Haloferula helveola: one gene and its partner. Each later gene encodes a partner of the first gene's protein in a complex. Links are inferred from orthologs where the notes say so. Each region holds a gene or a part of one and is shown on either strand. Other genes may lie near its edges.

What was found.
Region 2: the proteins of hisF (region 1) and hisH are in contact, whole or in part, in a crystal structure (PDB 6RU0), measured with the Thermotoga maritima proteins. The link is inferred for Haloferula helveola from one-to-one orthologs. Residues at the interface, in WP_004080486.1 of Thermotoga maritima: Met1, Leu2, Ala3, Arg5, Ser40, Glu41, Asp45, Glu46, Ala70, Glu71, Ile73, Asp74, Ile75, Pro76, Phe77, Asp98, Lys99, Ser122, Gln123, Glu161, Thr195, Leu196, Asn247, Arg249, Glu251; in WP_004080484.1 of Thermotoga maritima: Asn15, Arg18, Arg22, Arg117, Leu118, Pro119, His120, Met121, Gly122, Trp123, Asn124, Asn134, Gly135, Tyr136, Tyr138, Val140, Tyr158, Glu180, Lys181, Ser182, Ser183, Lys184, Ile185.

The regions. Positions count from the first base shown.
Region 1 is NZ_AP024702.1:1,735,971-1,742,433, reverse strand. What follows is about bases 1,027-3,793. They hold hisF (imidazole glycerol phosphate synthase subunit HisF), read left to right. Parts: upstream 1,027-1,911; coding sequence 1,912-2,676; downstream 2,677-3,793. Other genes in these bases: HAHE_RS06325 (tetratricopeptide repeat protein), read right to left, coding at 3,558-3,793; HAHE_RS06330 (hypothetical protein), read left to right, coding at 2,684-3,457; HAHE_RS06340 (hypothetical protein), read left to right, coding at 1,512-1,856; HAHE_RS06345 (hypothetical protein), read left to right, coding at 1,138-1,515. In the rest of the region: HAHE_RS06350 (TonB-dependent receptor plug domain-containing protein), read left to right, coding at 1-915; more of HAHE_RS06325, read right to left, coding at 3,794-4,445; DNA repair protein RecO, read right to left, coding at 4,461-5,033; HAHE_RS06315 (HD domain-containing protein), read right to left, coding at 5,085-6,152; HAHE_RS06310 (hypothetical protein), read right to left, coding at 6,205-6,463.
Region 2 is NZ_AP024702.1:4,416,967-4,423,476, forward strand. The notes cover bases 1,820-4,633. They hold hisH (imidazole glycerol phosphate synthase subunit HisH), read right to left. Parts: upstream 3,624-4,633; coding sequence 3,015-3,623; downstream 1,820-3,014. Other genes in these bases: HAHE_RS16630 (sulfatase), read right to left, coding at 1,820-2,181; HAHE_RS16635 (hypothetical protein), read left to right, coding at 2,315-2,620; hisB (imidazoleglycerol-phosphate dehydratase HisB), read right to left, coding at 3,643-4,233; HAHE_RS16650 (PTPDL family protein), read right to left, coding at 4,295-4,633. Outside these bases: HAHE_RS16625 (sulfatase), read right to left, coding at 1-829; more of HAHE_RS16630, read right to left, coding at 826-1,819; more of HAHE_RS16650, read right to left, coding at 4,634-5,338; HAHE_RS16655 (DUF255 domain-containing protein), read right to left, coding at 5,387-6,510. UniProt on the Escherichia coli protein: IGPS catalyzes the conversion of PRFAR and glutamine to IGP, AICAR and glutamate. The HisH subunit catalyzes the hydrolysis of glutamine to glutamate and ammonia as part of the synthesis of IGP and AICAR.

The DNA of each region.
Region 1 (6,463 bases):
ATTTGGGGCAACTACGGCACCGATCTCGAACGCACCGTGGTCAATACCGACCATGTGATCGAGGTGAACGGCTGCCACAAGTTGCTGGCCGGCGCCTACTTCGAGCACACCGACTTCCGCAATACCATCGGCACCGATGCCGCACGCGACCGCTTCGGCGGCTACCTCGGCTGGCAGTGGCAACCGTCCGACCGCTTCGTCGCCGATGCGGTCGTGCGCTGGGAAGATGATCAAAGCTACGGTGACGAGTTCACGTGGCGGACCGGAGCGGCGTGGAACGCGACCGGAACCACCCGCATCCGTGGCGGAATCGGCCGTGCCTTCCGGACTCCGACCTACCTCGATTTGTTCGGAACCGCTTTCGGGGCGGGGAATCCCAATCTCGGGGCGGAGACCAGCATCGGCTGGGACCTCGGGATCGAGCAGCGGATCGGTGAGCACCACACGGTGTCCGTGACCTGGTTCGAGAACTCGATCGAGGATCGGATCCGCTCCTTTCCCACCCCACCGGTCAATCTGCCGGGAGAAACCCCGACCCGTGGGCTGGAAACGGCTCTGCAGGGAGAATGGTGCGACGGCCAATGGCGCTACCGGCTCGCGTGGACCTTTCTCGACGAGTCGCTCCAGGATCAGCCCGACCACACCGCCACCGCTTCGCTCGATTGGAGACCGGTCGAGAAACTGCTGCTCGGGATCGGGGCCAGCTACGTCGATGAGCGGAGCTGGGGAGGACGGCCGCTCGATGACTACCTGTTGCTCCGGCTATACGGGAGCTACCAGCTCACCGAGCGGGTCCGGCTTCACGGGCGAATCGAGAACCTCGCCGATACCGGCTACCAGCTCAGCAATTTCGGCGGCTCCGTCGTCGAGGGTCCGGGACTGGGCGCCTTTGCCGGGGTGACCCTGGAGTTCTGATGCCGGGCTAGCAGCAAATGCGGAGGGAAATCCGCGCAACCCTCCATCTTACAAGGCGGGATCTCCTTTCGGGGATCCCGCCTTTTCATTTTGGGTTTCTGAAGGGTCAACAAGACCGGCTAATCGGGTCTTCTTGGTAGTCATTTAATACGTGCTAAAACACTCTTGATCAATAACTTACGATGATGAATACCTAACAGCATGGCCTTCCCCCCACCCCCCATGTTGGCGTCGATCGACGCCATGAGGCCGGTCTTCATGATTGTCATGGGCTTCGCCCTGCTGCTGGTCGCTTGGCGCCTTACGCGTCGCACCGGTGGCTGGCCGGCCCGGACCCTGATGGCTGGTGCGTTGCTGCTCGCCCTCGGCTACTCCGTGGTCCTTCCCCTGTATCAGGTGAAGGTCCTCGTGCCGCTGAACCTGATCATGTTCTACCCGAATGCCGATCCCGCGGCGGCTCTCGGATGGCACTTGGTCCGCATGCTGTCGATGAACGGCGGCTGGCTGCTGTTCGGTCTCGGACTGCTCCTCCACGCCCGGATCTTCGAGACGCGGCGTGATACTTCCCCCCAACCTGCAACGCTTCCCTCCCTCCCATGAACCTTCTGTTCGAAATCGTCATCCAACAGGGATTCCTCGTCGACCTCTTCGGAGTCATCGGCCTCGGCCTCGTCGCGCTGGCGGCGATCCGTCTCGCCCGCCGGCTGTCGTCGGAGAGCGCCAAGCTCATGACTTGGGGCGCGCTCGCGCTGATGACCGGCCGGGTCGGCTTCCTGATCTACGCAAGCTTCGTCACGCCGTTCAACCAGGCGGAGTTCGATCCGATGCTTCTCGACACCGTAAAGAACGTGAACATCGGACTCCTCACCGGCGGCTTCGGCATGATCGTCTGGGGCTTCTGGCGTCACGAGCAGCGGCTCGCCGAAGAACCGGCGCGCTGAGCGCTGCCGCATCCGCGGGGTGGACATCCGCGGTTGCCGCCGCTTTGCTCCCAGCGTGCTGGCGAAACGCATCATTCCGTGCCTCGACGTGACCGACGGTCGCGTGGTGAAGGGCGTCAATTTCGTCGACCTGATCGACGCCGGAGATCCGGTGGAGTGCGCGATGGCGTACAACGAGCAGCAGGCCGACGAGTTGGTGTTTCTCGACATCACGGCGTCTTCGGACAATCGCGCAACAATGGTCGACGTGGTCCACCGCACGGCCGAGCACTGCTTCATCCCGCTGACGGTCGGAGGCGGTATCCGCTCGGTCGAGAACATGCGCGAGATGCTGCTCGCCGGTGCGGACAAGGTCGGGATCAACACCTCGGCGGTGAACAACCCGGATCTGGTCGACGCCGGCGCCAAGGCCTTCGGCGCGCAGTGCATCGTGGTGGCGATCGATGCCAAGCGGGAAGGCCCGGGCAAGTGGGGGGTCTACACCCACGGTGGGCGGACGCCGGTCGGGCTCGACGCGATCGAGTGGGCCAAGGAGGTCTGGCGTCGCGGAGCGGGGGAGATCCTTCTGACCAGCATGGATGCCGACGGCACCCAGGCGGGCTATGACTGCGAGTTGACCGCGGCTGTTTCCGAGTCGGTGGGGATTCCGGTCATCGCCAGCGGCGGCGCGGGAAACCTCGACCACATGGTGGAGGTGCTGGAGCGCGGCAAGGCGGACGCGGTGCTGGCGGCGAGCATTTTCCACTTCGGGACACACACGGTGGGCGAGGCGAAGCGCTATTTTGCCGAGCGGGGCATTCCCGTTCGGCCCGAACTTTGAATTGCCGGTGAAACGAGCCTTCTTCCGCCTGCTGTTCGCCCTCGCGATCGTCGCGGGCGGAGTCGGGTGGTTCTTCCGGGCGGAGCTCCGGAACTGGTGGCAGCAGATCGGCCAACCGGTGCTGGTGACCGGCAAGCTGCCGGCCCGACCGGATCCGGAGCGCTACAAGGTGCTCAAGGACGAGGTGGAACGCTGGCGCCTCGATCTCGGCAAACGCTATCGGGCGGCGGGCACTTCGGAAAAGGAGGAGATCCTCGATGAGGCCGCGGTTTTCCTGCAGACGGCCTTGCCGGACCTGATGAGTTGCTGGCTCGGGACGCCGTGGGATTTCAACGGAACCTCGGAGACTCCGGGCGACGGCAAGATCGCCTGCGGCTACTTCGTCGCGACGGTGCTGCGGGACGCCGGGTTCAAGGTCGACCGCTACAAGCTGGCACGCCAGCCGTCGCAGAACATCCTCCGCACCTTTCTGCCCAGGGACGAGCTGTCGCTGCGGGTGGGACGTCCGTATGAGGAGTATGCGGGCGAGTTGCGCGGCATGGATTCGGGGATCCGGATCGTCGGCCTGGACACGCATGTCGGATTCATCGTCACGCGTCCGGACGGCTTCCGCTTCGTCCATTCTTCCGGCTCGCGGCCGTGGTGTGTGGTCGATGAGGAGGAGGCCGGGGCGGATGTCCTGCGCCGGTCGAACTACCGGGTGCAGGGCAGCCTGACCGCCAACCGCGACGTGGTCCGCAAGTGGTTGCTCGGCGAGCGATTCAAGGTGAAGGGGAGCTGAGGGATCTCCACCCGAGCGCCCGGCAAGGCACGAAAAAGCCCGGCACGGGGTGCCGGGCTTCAAAATTGAATCGGGTATCGCCGGAGGAAAGGCAGTCGGCTCAGGCGCCCGCCAGTTCCGACATCTTCCCTTCGATCCGATCGGCAAGGACATTCTCACCTTCGCTGCGCAGGAACTCGCAGTAGTTCGACGACACGGCTTCGAGGTCGCTGTGGTAGTCGGCCCCGAGTGTTTCGAAGGCGTGGAGTGACTTCTCGAAGTGCCGGCGTGCCCAAGAACGGTCGCCGGTTTCCAACAGGGCCAGGGCCAGGTTGTTGTGCGACTGGGCGGTGTCCGGATGATCTTCGCCGAACTGCTTGCGACGCGCCTCAAGCGCCATCATGTGCATCTCGCGGGCCTGCTCGAAATAGCCGGACGACTGGTAGAGCGCGCCGAGGTTGTTCGAAACGGTGGCGGTTTCCTCATGATCGGGACCGAGCACCTGATGGTGAATCTCTAGCGCGCGGAGGAAGTAGCTCTCAGCACCGTCGATGTCGCCATTGGACTTCCGCAGGTAGGCGAGGTTGTTCGCCATGAGGGCCACGTCGAGCAGGGCGGGCGGCTCGGTTTCCTCGAAGATCTTCATTGCGGCTTCCCACAGCTCGGCGGCGCGCTCCTGGTTGCCCAGAGCATCGTGAACCGCGCCTTGCGCGGCGCTGATTCGTCCAACCTGCATCATGCGGTCCGGGCGGTTTTCAAGCTGCTCGAGCGCCTGCTTGTAGTCCTCACGCGCATCTTCATACCGGCCGAGGGCCCGATACAGGTCGCCGCGGAGCTCAAGCGTGCAGGCAAATTCGTCGATGCTCTCCAGATCGGAGGACAGCGCGTGCTGTGCCTTTTCCAGCGCCGCAGTGGCGGCGTGGACGGCTTCGTCATAGTCACCAGCCTCGACCAGCGAATCGACGCGCTGGCGCAGGATCTGGATCAGGGTGATCGTTGGAGAGTCCATAATTTGTATATACGATTAAACCTCGGATTTGTGATCTGGAAAGTGGATTTTCTGGGGATTATCGAAACTCGCGAGCACTTGTTCCCGCTGGTTTGGGAGTCCGCCGAGCGCTTCTCGCAGCGCCGGTGCCCCCCGTCGCTTCTCGTTACCGAGGCCGAGCAGCCGTGCAAGCTCACTTTCGAAGTGAAACAACGCATTTTCCGAGGCTCCGGACGCGTTGATGTGGTCGAGGCCGCGTCGCAGCAGGTCATACAGCTCCGGTTCCGGGTGCTGGTGTTCGACCGCGGTTTCGAGCAAGCGGCAGAAATAGGCGGCCAGCAGGGTGGTCGGGTAGTCGCGGCGGATCCGTTCGCGGCATGATTGGGGCGAGACTTCCCGCAGCGAGTGGAGCTCGCCACGCCGGGCCTCCGCCCAGTGGACTTCGGCGGAGAAAAACAGGTCGAGCTTCCCGGCGAACGGGCTCTTGGGCCGGCGCGCGCCCTTGGCGACCGTTTTGATCAACCCGCACGACTCGGTGAACCAGTGCACGATCAGGCTGGTGTCGGTGAGCTTCGTCAGCCGCGTGAGGATGGCGTCGGAGCTCTCCATGACAATCGGGTGAACCCTTGCCGCAGGCCGAAGTTCCGGCAAGCCGGGAAATCAGAGCAGAAGGTCGCCCGCAGGCTTGGCGGGTGATTCGGGCGCGGCCTCGTAGGCCGGCAGGGGAGCGACCGGATTGGCCGGCAGGGGAAATCGCTTTTCGTAAATGCCGTCGGCGAGCTCGTTCGACTCGGCGTAGGCGTCCTTCATCATCTCCAGTTTGGCATCGAGGTTGTCGATGTGGTGGAGCGCGAATGCTTCGGGTGTCCGTGGCAGGGTGGGGGATCCGAACTCAAGCGCGCCGTGATGGGCGGCGATCAGGTGCATCAGGTGCAGCCTCACATGTTCGCTCGGCGGCTCTTCGGCCAACCAGCCCTTCGCGGCGGGCGTTTCGAGGATCTCGTGCCAGAGCTTGTTGACCAGTTCGATGCCGAGCGGGATGTGGCCGAGCATTTCGCCGTAGAGCGAGTGTCCCTGCGCGAATCCCTGCTCGGGATACTGGTTTTCCCAAAGCTTCCCGCAGTCGTGGAACAAAACGCCGGCGAGCATGAGATCCCGGTTGAGCTGCGGATAGACCGAGCAGAACGCGTCGGCCGCGCACATCATCTGGGCGACGTGTTCGGCCAGTCCGCCGCGACGCGCGTGGTGGTTCTTGCGGGCGGCGGCGGCCCGTCGGAAGCGGGCGCCGTATTCATCGAGGAAATGCGCGCACAGGGTCGACAGGCGGGGGTCGGCGATGCTCGAGCAGAAATCGCGGATCGTCTTCCATGCCGCCCGTTGCCGCTCCGCGGTCTCGGCATCGCCGGCGTAGAAGGTTTCGAGCGCGTCGCTATCGAGTCGCTCCCAAGACAGGTTGGCCGCATTGACGCCCCACTGGTTCTGAGTCCACTCGGCGTCGAGCCGCAGCACGGTGCCGTCGCCGAACTGCGACGCCGCTTCGAACAGCGGCGCGTCCGACCATGCGTTGAGGTTGAAGCTGCCGGTCGCATCGGCGAACGAGAGCACGAGGTAGGGTTTGCCGGTCTTCGTCTGCCGCTCGCTGCGCCCCTGAAGTTCGGCATCCACGGCAAGCCGTTGCGGTTGCTCACCGGCCTGCTGCTTCAACGCCGCGACAGTCACGAATTCCATGTGCCGCAGCATCCATGCCCTCGCCGGTCCGTCGAGTCCGGACGTCGGATCCTTACAGATCCAGCATGTGCGAAACGTGGGCGGCGGTCAGTTCGCCCATCGTTGTGCAGTCGCGGAAAATGTCGGTGTGGTGGTACTTCGCGAGGTCGGCCGCGAGGCGGCGGACGTGCGCGCGCGGTGCGAGTTCCTCGCGCTGCATCACGCCGAGCAGGGCTTTCAGGCGCAGGCTCTCGACCTTGGCGCGACGCGTCATCTGGGCATGTTCCTCGGCCACGTACTGTTCGATGGTCGCGCGGTTCAGGACGTCGAAC
Region 2 (6,510 bases), 2.7 Mb from region 1 along the record:
CGGCGTGGGGGCCGTTGTCGGAGGTGAAGACCACGATGGTGTCGTCTTCCAGTCCGAGCTCGGCGAGGGTGTCTAGGACGGTTCCGACCGCCCGATCCATCGCGTCGATCATTGCCGCGTATTTCGGGTTGTCGTGGTGGGTGCCCGCTGTCTTCGACTTGTAGCGGGCCGTCACTTCGGACTCGGCCTCGATCGGCGTGTGGACCGAGTAGAACGGGAAGTAGACGAAAAACGGATCGTCTTTCCGGGTGCGGATCCAATCCGACACGTCCTTCGCCAGCCGCGCGGGAAGGTGTTCCCCCTTTGGACCGTCCTTCAGCACGGGTGACTTGTACGGCGAGAAGTAGCTCTTTGGGTGACCCCAATCGCAGGCGCCGATGTTGTGGTCGAAGCCGTAGGGTTTCGGGTCTTTGGACAGGTGCCACTTGCCGGCCACGCAAGTCGCGTAGCCTGCCTTCTGCAGGGCTTGGGGCAGGGCGGGGAACTTCGGATCGAGGACGGTCCGGTTCTCGATCGGGATCAGCTTGCGGTCCTTCGACTTTCCGCGATCCGACTTGCCGACGGTGAAGACGCCGTGACGGGGAGTGTAGAGTCCGGTGATGAGGCAGGCTCGTGATGGCGCGCAGTTGGCCGCTCCCGCATACGCCTGGCTGAAGGTCATGCCCTCCTTCGCGAGGGCATCGATTCTGGGGGATTCGTAGTAGTCGGATCCCTGGCAGCCGAGGTCGGTCCAGCCGAGGTCGTCCGCGTAGAAGAGGATGATGTTGGGTTTCGCGAGGCAGGGCAGGACCAGTGCCGTCGCCAACAGGAGGTACTTCACCACGGTCATGGCTTGGTCCAGACGGGGATGGCGTGCTCGGTGATCTCCTTGTCGAGCGCGCGCATGCGCTGCGTGAGGGACTCGACCACTTCGGGTTTCGATTTCGCCAGATTGGCGGATTCGGCCAGATCCGACGACAGGTCGTAGAGTTCGGGGGTTGCCTTCTTCTTCGAGTTCTTGAGCAAGAACTTCCAGTTGCCAGAGCGGATGCCCTCGAGTTCGCCCCTTGCGGTGTAGAAGACCATTTCCTTGCGCGGCGAGTCGGCCTTGCCGGTGAGGCTCCCGCGGATGTTGTGGCCATCGATCCGTTGTTCGGGGAGTTTCGCTCCGGCGAGATCGGCGATGGTGGGCAGGATGTCCATGGTCGAGGTGAAGGCGTCGCTCTCGGTCCCGGCCGGAACCCGACCCGGAGCCCAAACGACACACGGCACCCGCTGTCCGCCTTCGTAGGTTGTGCCCTTGCCGGCGCGGAGCGGCCCGGCGGATCCGCCGTGATGCTTGAACTGGAGCCAAGGACCGTTGTCGCTGGTATAGATCAGGTAGGTGTTCTTATCGAGGCCGAGCTCGCGGAGCTTGTCGGCGATCCGCCCGACCTGATCGTCGATATGTTCGATCACGCAGGTGTAGGCGTTCTGCGGATCGGGATCGGCGACGTCGTCCGGGACGAAGAGCGGGATGTGGGGCATCGAGTGAGCGAGGTAGAGGAAGAAAGGTTGGTCCTTGTTCTCGCTGATGAACTCGATGGCGCGGTCGGTGTAGCGGCGGGTGATGGTGCGCTGGTCCGCCGGCGCCTCGATGATCTCGGTGCCTTCGACCAGAGGAGCGTTCCACTTGGAAAACGACTCCGCCTGGGCCTTCCAGATCGGGTCGAGCGATCCCCGCCACTTGCTCTTGTTGTCGGGGTGGCTCATGTCGTTCGAGTAGGGGATGCCGTAGTAGGAATCGAATCCTTGGGTGGTGGGGAGCGTCTCGGCATGGTGACCGAGGTGCCACTTGCCGACGCAGGCGGTCTTGTAGCCGACGGTCTTCAGCACATCCGCGATCGTGGTTGTTTTCTCCGGATTGAGGCCGGTGGTGCTTTGCGGGAAAAGCACGTGGCGATGGAGCCCGACCCTCTTCGGATAGCAACCGGTCAGGAGCGCGGCTCTGGATGGCGTGCAAACGGATGACGCGACGTAGAAGCTCGTCATGCGACGGCCTTCCTTCGCGAGCCGGTCAATGTTCGGCGTCTTGATCTTCTCGGAGCCGAAGCAGCCCAAGTCTCCATAGCCCTGATCGTCGGTGAAGATGATGACGAAATTCGGCGGCGCTGCGGCGGCCGGCATGAGGATCAGGAGGAGGGAAAGGAGATATCGGTACATGGGCCTACTAAAACGGTCTCCGACCACCGAATCTCGCGGATTTGTGAGTCTTCCGTCGCTTCGGAGGCGGGATTGGAAACGAAAGCCGATCTTCCCATTGATTGGAGGCGATCCTGCTCCATGCTCGACGCCCATGCCTGAGACGATCGAAGCCGAGGTCATCGAGATCGACGGCAAGCCGCCGGAACCGGCTGCTGCTGCCGACGATTCGGCGAGCGGTGGTGCTTGGGGTGGATTCGGACGTTTCCGGACACTGAAACTGGACCGGAGATGGTGGCCCGTGTGGGTGGTTCTAGGAATCGTGGTCGTTGGACTCGCGATCGTCTTCGGACTGTTGTTCGGATTGCTCTATCTCGGTTTCGCCTTGGTCCGTTCCGTGCTGCGGCTGTTGTTCGGGAGTGGCGGAGGCCCGGACGGAGGGAGTTTAAGCCGTGGCTGACGGTTTTTACCCAAGTTATTCACAATCCACGTGAGGGTCCGAGAGGTCGTGGGATTTGTGTGACGTATTCGTTTCAAACGAATTAGGTGCCTTCCTGCCCATCCGAACATGGGTTGTGAATAACCTGTGGAAGATCTGAGAAGGGCGGCGAGATCTGCATCGCCCCCATATTCTCCGGGTGTTCCAGCCGTTTGAAACGAGTTATTCACTACGAATAAGTCGGGCTGACTGTCCCTGCTCCAGCCAGCAGGCGAAGATGACTTTTTGAGATCCGCTCAAAGAAATTCACTCATTTCAAACAAGTGCTTCAGGGATGGCGGGGTGTTGAGTCACTTCTTCCACAAGTTATTCACAACGATGCGCAGAATTCGCGCAGGCGCCGTGATGTCGACCGCTATTTGAGGAAGTTTTCCAGCAAACGGAGTCCTGCCTGCTGGCTCTTCTCCGGGTGGAACTGGGTGGCGAGGAGGTTGCCGCGACGGATCGCGCTGGCGAATCTCACGCCCTCGTATTCGGTCCACATCGCAACCAGCTCCGGGTCCTCCGGCTCCGGATAGTAGGAGTGGACGAAGTAGAAGTAGGGGGCTTCGCCCAGTCCGTCCCAGATCGGATCGTCCGGGTGGGTGGCGGTCGCCGCATTCCATCCCATGTGGGGAATCTTGCGCCCGTCATCCGGAAAGCGGACGACGTTGCCGTCGAAGATCGAGAGTCCGGTCGAACCCGGACTTTCCTCGCCTGCTTCGAAGAGAAGCTGATAGCCGACGCAAATCCCGAAAAACGGCCGGTCGGCCCGAACCCACTCGCGGATCGGCTCGGCGAGGCCGCGGCTTTCCAATTCTCGGATGCTGTCGCCAAAAGCGCCGACTCCGGGAAGGATCAGGTGGGTCAGGCCCTCGAAGCCCGATGGCTCTGCGACGATGCGAGGTTCAATGCCGAGGCTCTGGACCGCGTTGGCGACGCTCCGGAGGTTGCCGGCGCCGTAGTCGATGATGCCTGCCTTCATGGGGAGGACCGGGGCTCGTTCAGAGCGCTTCCTTGGTGCTCGGGATGCCGGTGACCCTCGGGTCGTTCTCGCAGGCCTGCCGCAGCGCGCGGGCGAGCCCCTTGAAGATCGCTTCGGCGATGTGGTGGCCATCGCGGCCGTAGAGCAATTCGACGTGGATGTTGGCTCTCAGGTTCGACGCCAGGGCGCGACAGAACTCCTCGACCAAGGTGAACGGGAAGTTCGGTGCGGACGGAGTGTCCGATGGCGCCCGGAATTCGAGATGGGGGCGGTTGCTCAGGTCCACGACGACGCGTGCGAGCGTCTCGTCCATGGGTAGGTAGCAGCAGCCGTAGCGACGGATGCCCTTCTTGTCGCCGAGCGCTTCGCGCATCGCTTCACCGATCACGATTCCGGTGTCCTCGACAGTGTGATGGAAATCGACTTCGAGATCTCCCTCGGCCTCGAGGTTCACATCAAAGAGCCCGTGGCGGGAGAAGAGCGTCAGCATGTGGTCGAAGAACCCGATCCCGGTCGAGATCTTCGATTCCCCGTTGCCATCGAGATCGATGGACAGCTCGATGCGTGTTTCCGCAGTGGATCGGCTGCGATTGGAAGTCCGGCTCTGCATGCGCGCCCATTGGCGGGCTGGGAGGCCCGTCTGTCAATTCGCGGCAGGAAAAAGACGCTTCTCAGTTCGAGGGCATTTTGGCCTCGAGTTTCTTGAGGTAGGGCTCGGGCAAGCGGGCGCTTCTGGCGTTCGAAACCGCCTTTCGGGCTTCGTCCATGGTCGGGCTGCCGCTGAGCGTCTCCCAGCTCTCGGCCCATACGTTGTCGCCGTCCGGCACTTGGGCGGTGTCGAGTCGCTCAAGCCGCTGGATCTCCTGGCGGAGGCGGGTCTGTGTGGCGTTGAGCGGTTCCTTGTGAAACGGGTCGAGGCTGAGCCACTTGATGCCGGCCTCCTTCTCCTGCGCCACCCGGCGCTCGTAGGCGGCGGAGGCCTCGTCGATCGCTTGCTGGCTTCGCGCGCGGTCCTTCTCAGGAATTCTCGCGATGCCGTCGGCCCGCTTCTTGAGGCGCTCGTCTAGGGTCGCGAGCTGGCTTTCAACCGATGTCTGCAGGGACTGCATCAGCTTGATCGCGAGCGGAATCGTATCGAGATAAGCGCGGCTCGTCGGGAAGCCGGATTGCAGTTCTTCCCACGCGCGCAGCGCTTGGGTTTTCTGTCCGAGTGAGGCGAGTTTTTCGACCTTCGAGGCGGCGATTTCCGCGTCGAGCGTGTAGGCCTTCTCGTCGCGCTCGTCGCCCGGGATCATCTTGTCCTCGAACTTCACGCCGCCTTCCCGGATCACCTCGCGTTCCTCGTCGAGGGTCTTGAGCATTTCGGACGCCTTCTTGGCCATGGGTGACGAGCCGTATTCCCCGATGAAGCCTTCGACCGCTTCGATCCGCTTGTCGTAGTCTTCGAGCTCCAGCAGGTCCGGCGTCGGAACGAGGTCCTTGATTTTCTCGTAGGCGAGCTCGTCCTTCTTCTCCGCGATGACTTCCAGGACATCCGCCTTGGGGATCTTGCGCTGGTCACGGATCGTTTTGGTCACTTGGACCGCGACGAGGTACTCACCGCCCTCCTCGCTGATGACGAATCCTTCGAATTCCGTGCCATCCTTGAGCCGGATGGTGTCGGCGAGGCCGATGGAGAGGGCGAACGGGGCAATTGCGAGCAGGCTGGGCTTCATGCGGGAAGCTTACCGGCGGCCGGGATCGGGCGGCGAGCGGAAATCGATTCAGTCTTTCGTCGAGTCCAATGCCTTGATTTCCGCGACCGTCGTCAGTGTCGAGGCTTGACGGTCCGGTCCGATAATCTCGACCGTCCCGCCGGGCTGGCGGGCACTGCGTCGTTCGAACCGTTCCAGCGGCAATGCGGCGATCGCATCGGCCATCGGAGCGGGGGCGTCCGGTCCGACCGCGATGCGGTGGCGCAGTTTGCCGTGTGCCAGCGCGTTGATGCTGTCGGTGTAGATTACGGGATTCTCGTCGATCGGCGGGATCGATTCCGTCCACGGATGCAGGGCCGGCGGGGTTTGAAAGCCCAGCGCGGCGAGTCTCGAGAGGTTGAGTCGCGTCAGTCCCGCCGTTGAGTCACCGAACACCATCGACCTGTCCTCGTAGTCGAGATTGATGACTTTGCTTCCCGGGCGCGCTTCGTCGAGTCGGTCGCCCCCGCTTACGAAATTTTCGCCGAGCAGCGTGCAGAGGTCCTGCGCCCAGAGGTTCCACTCGTCCTCCAGGGTCACGGCGCCGAGATCCATCGCAGCTTGTGCGGCGATGGCGTAGGTGAGCGCGCGGCCGTCGCTCATCGGTTCCGGGTTGTCGCCCGGGCGTTCGTTCAGGAACCGGGCGTCGCCGAACGACTCGCGGCAGAGCTTGCCGAGCTTCTGTGCCTTCTCCTTCCACACGGGATCGCCGGTTGCGGTATGGAGCGCGGCGTAGGCGGAGACCATGCGGAAACTCGCGGTCGCGGAAGGGGTGCCATCGGGGCGTGGCGAGGGGAATCTCTCTTCCCGGGCCTTCAGCAGCTTCTTCCTTCCCGACTCGGCAAGCGTGCGGACCTCGGCTTCCGTCAGGCCGGATTCGGTAGAGGCGTCTTCGAAGCTCTTGCGGAGAGCGAGGGAGTTCAACCGGAAGAAGCGTCGTTGGGGATCTGCTTCGGAAGGCAGGTTGCCGAGGCGGTCGAATTCGGAAAGGGTGTCCCACACCTTGTATTCCTCCGCGGTGAGAACGGCTTTCAGTTGTTCGATGGTCCACAGCCAATCGCCATCCGGGGTCGGTGAGGGCTGCGCCGCCATGGCGAAGAGGCCTTCCGAAGTCCGGAACTGGGATTCGGCGAAGGATGCCGCCTGCTTCGCAC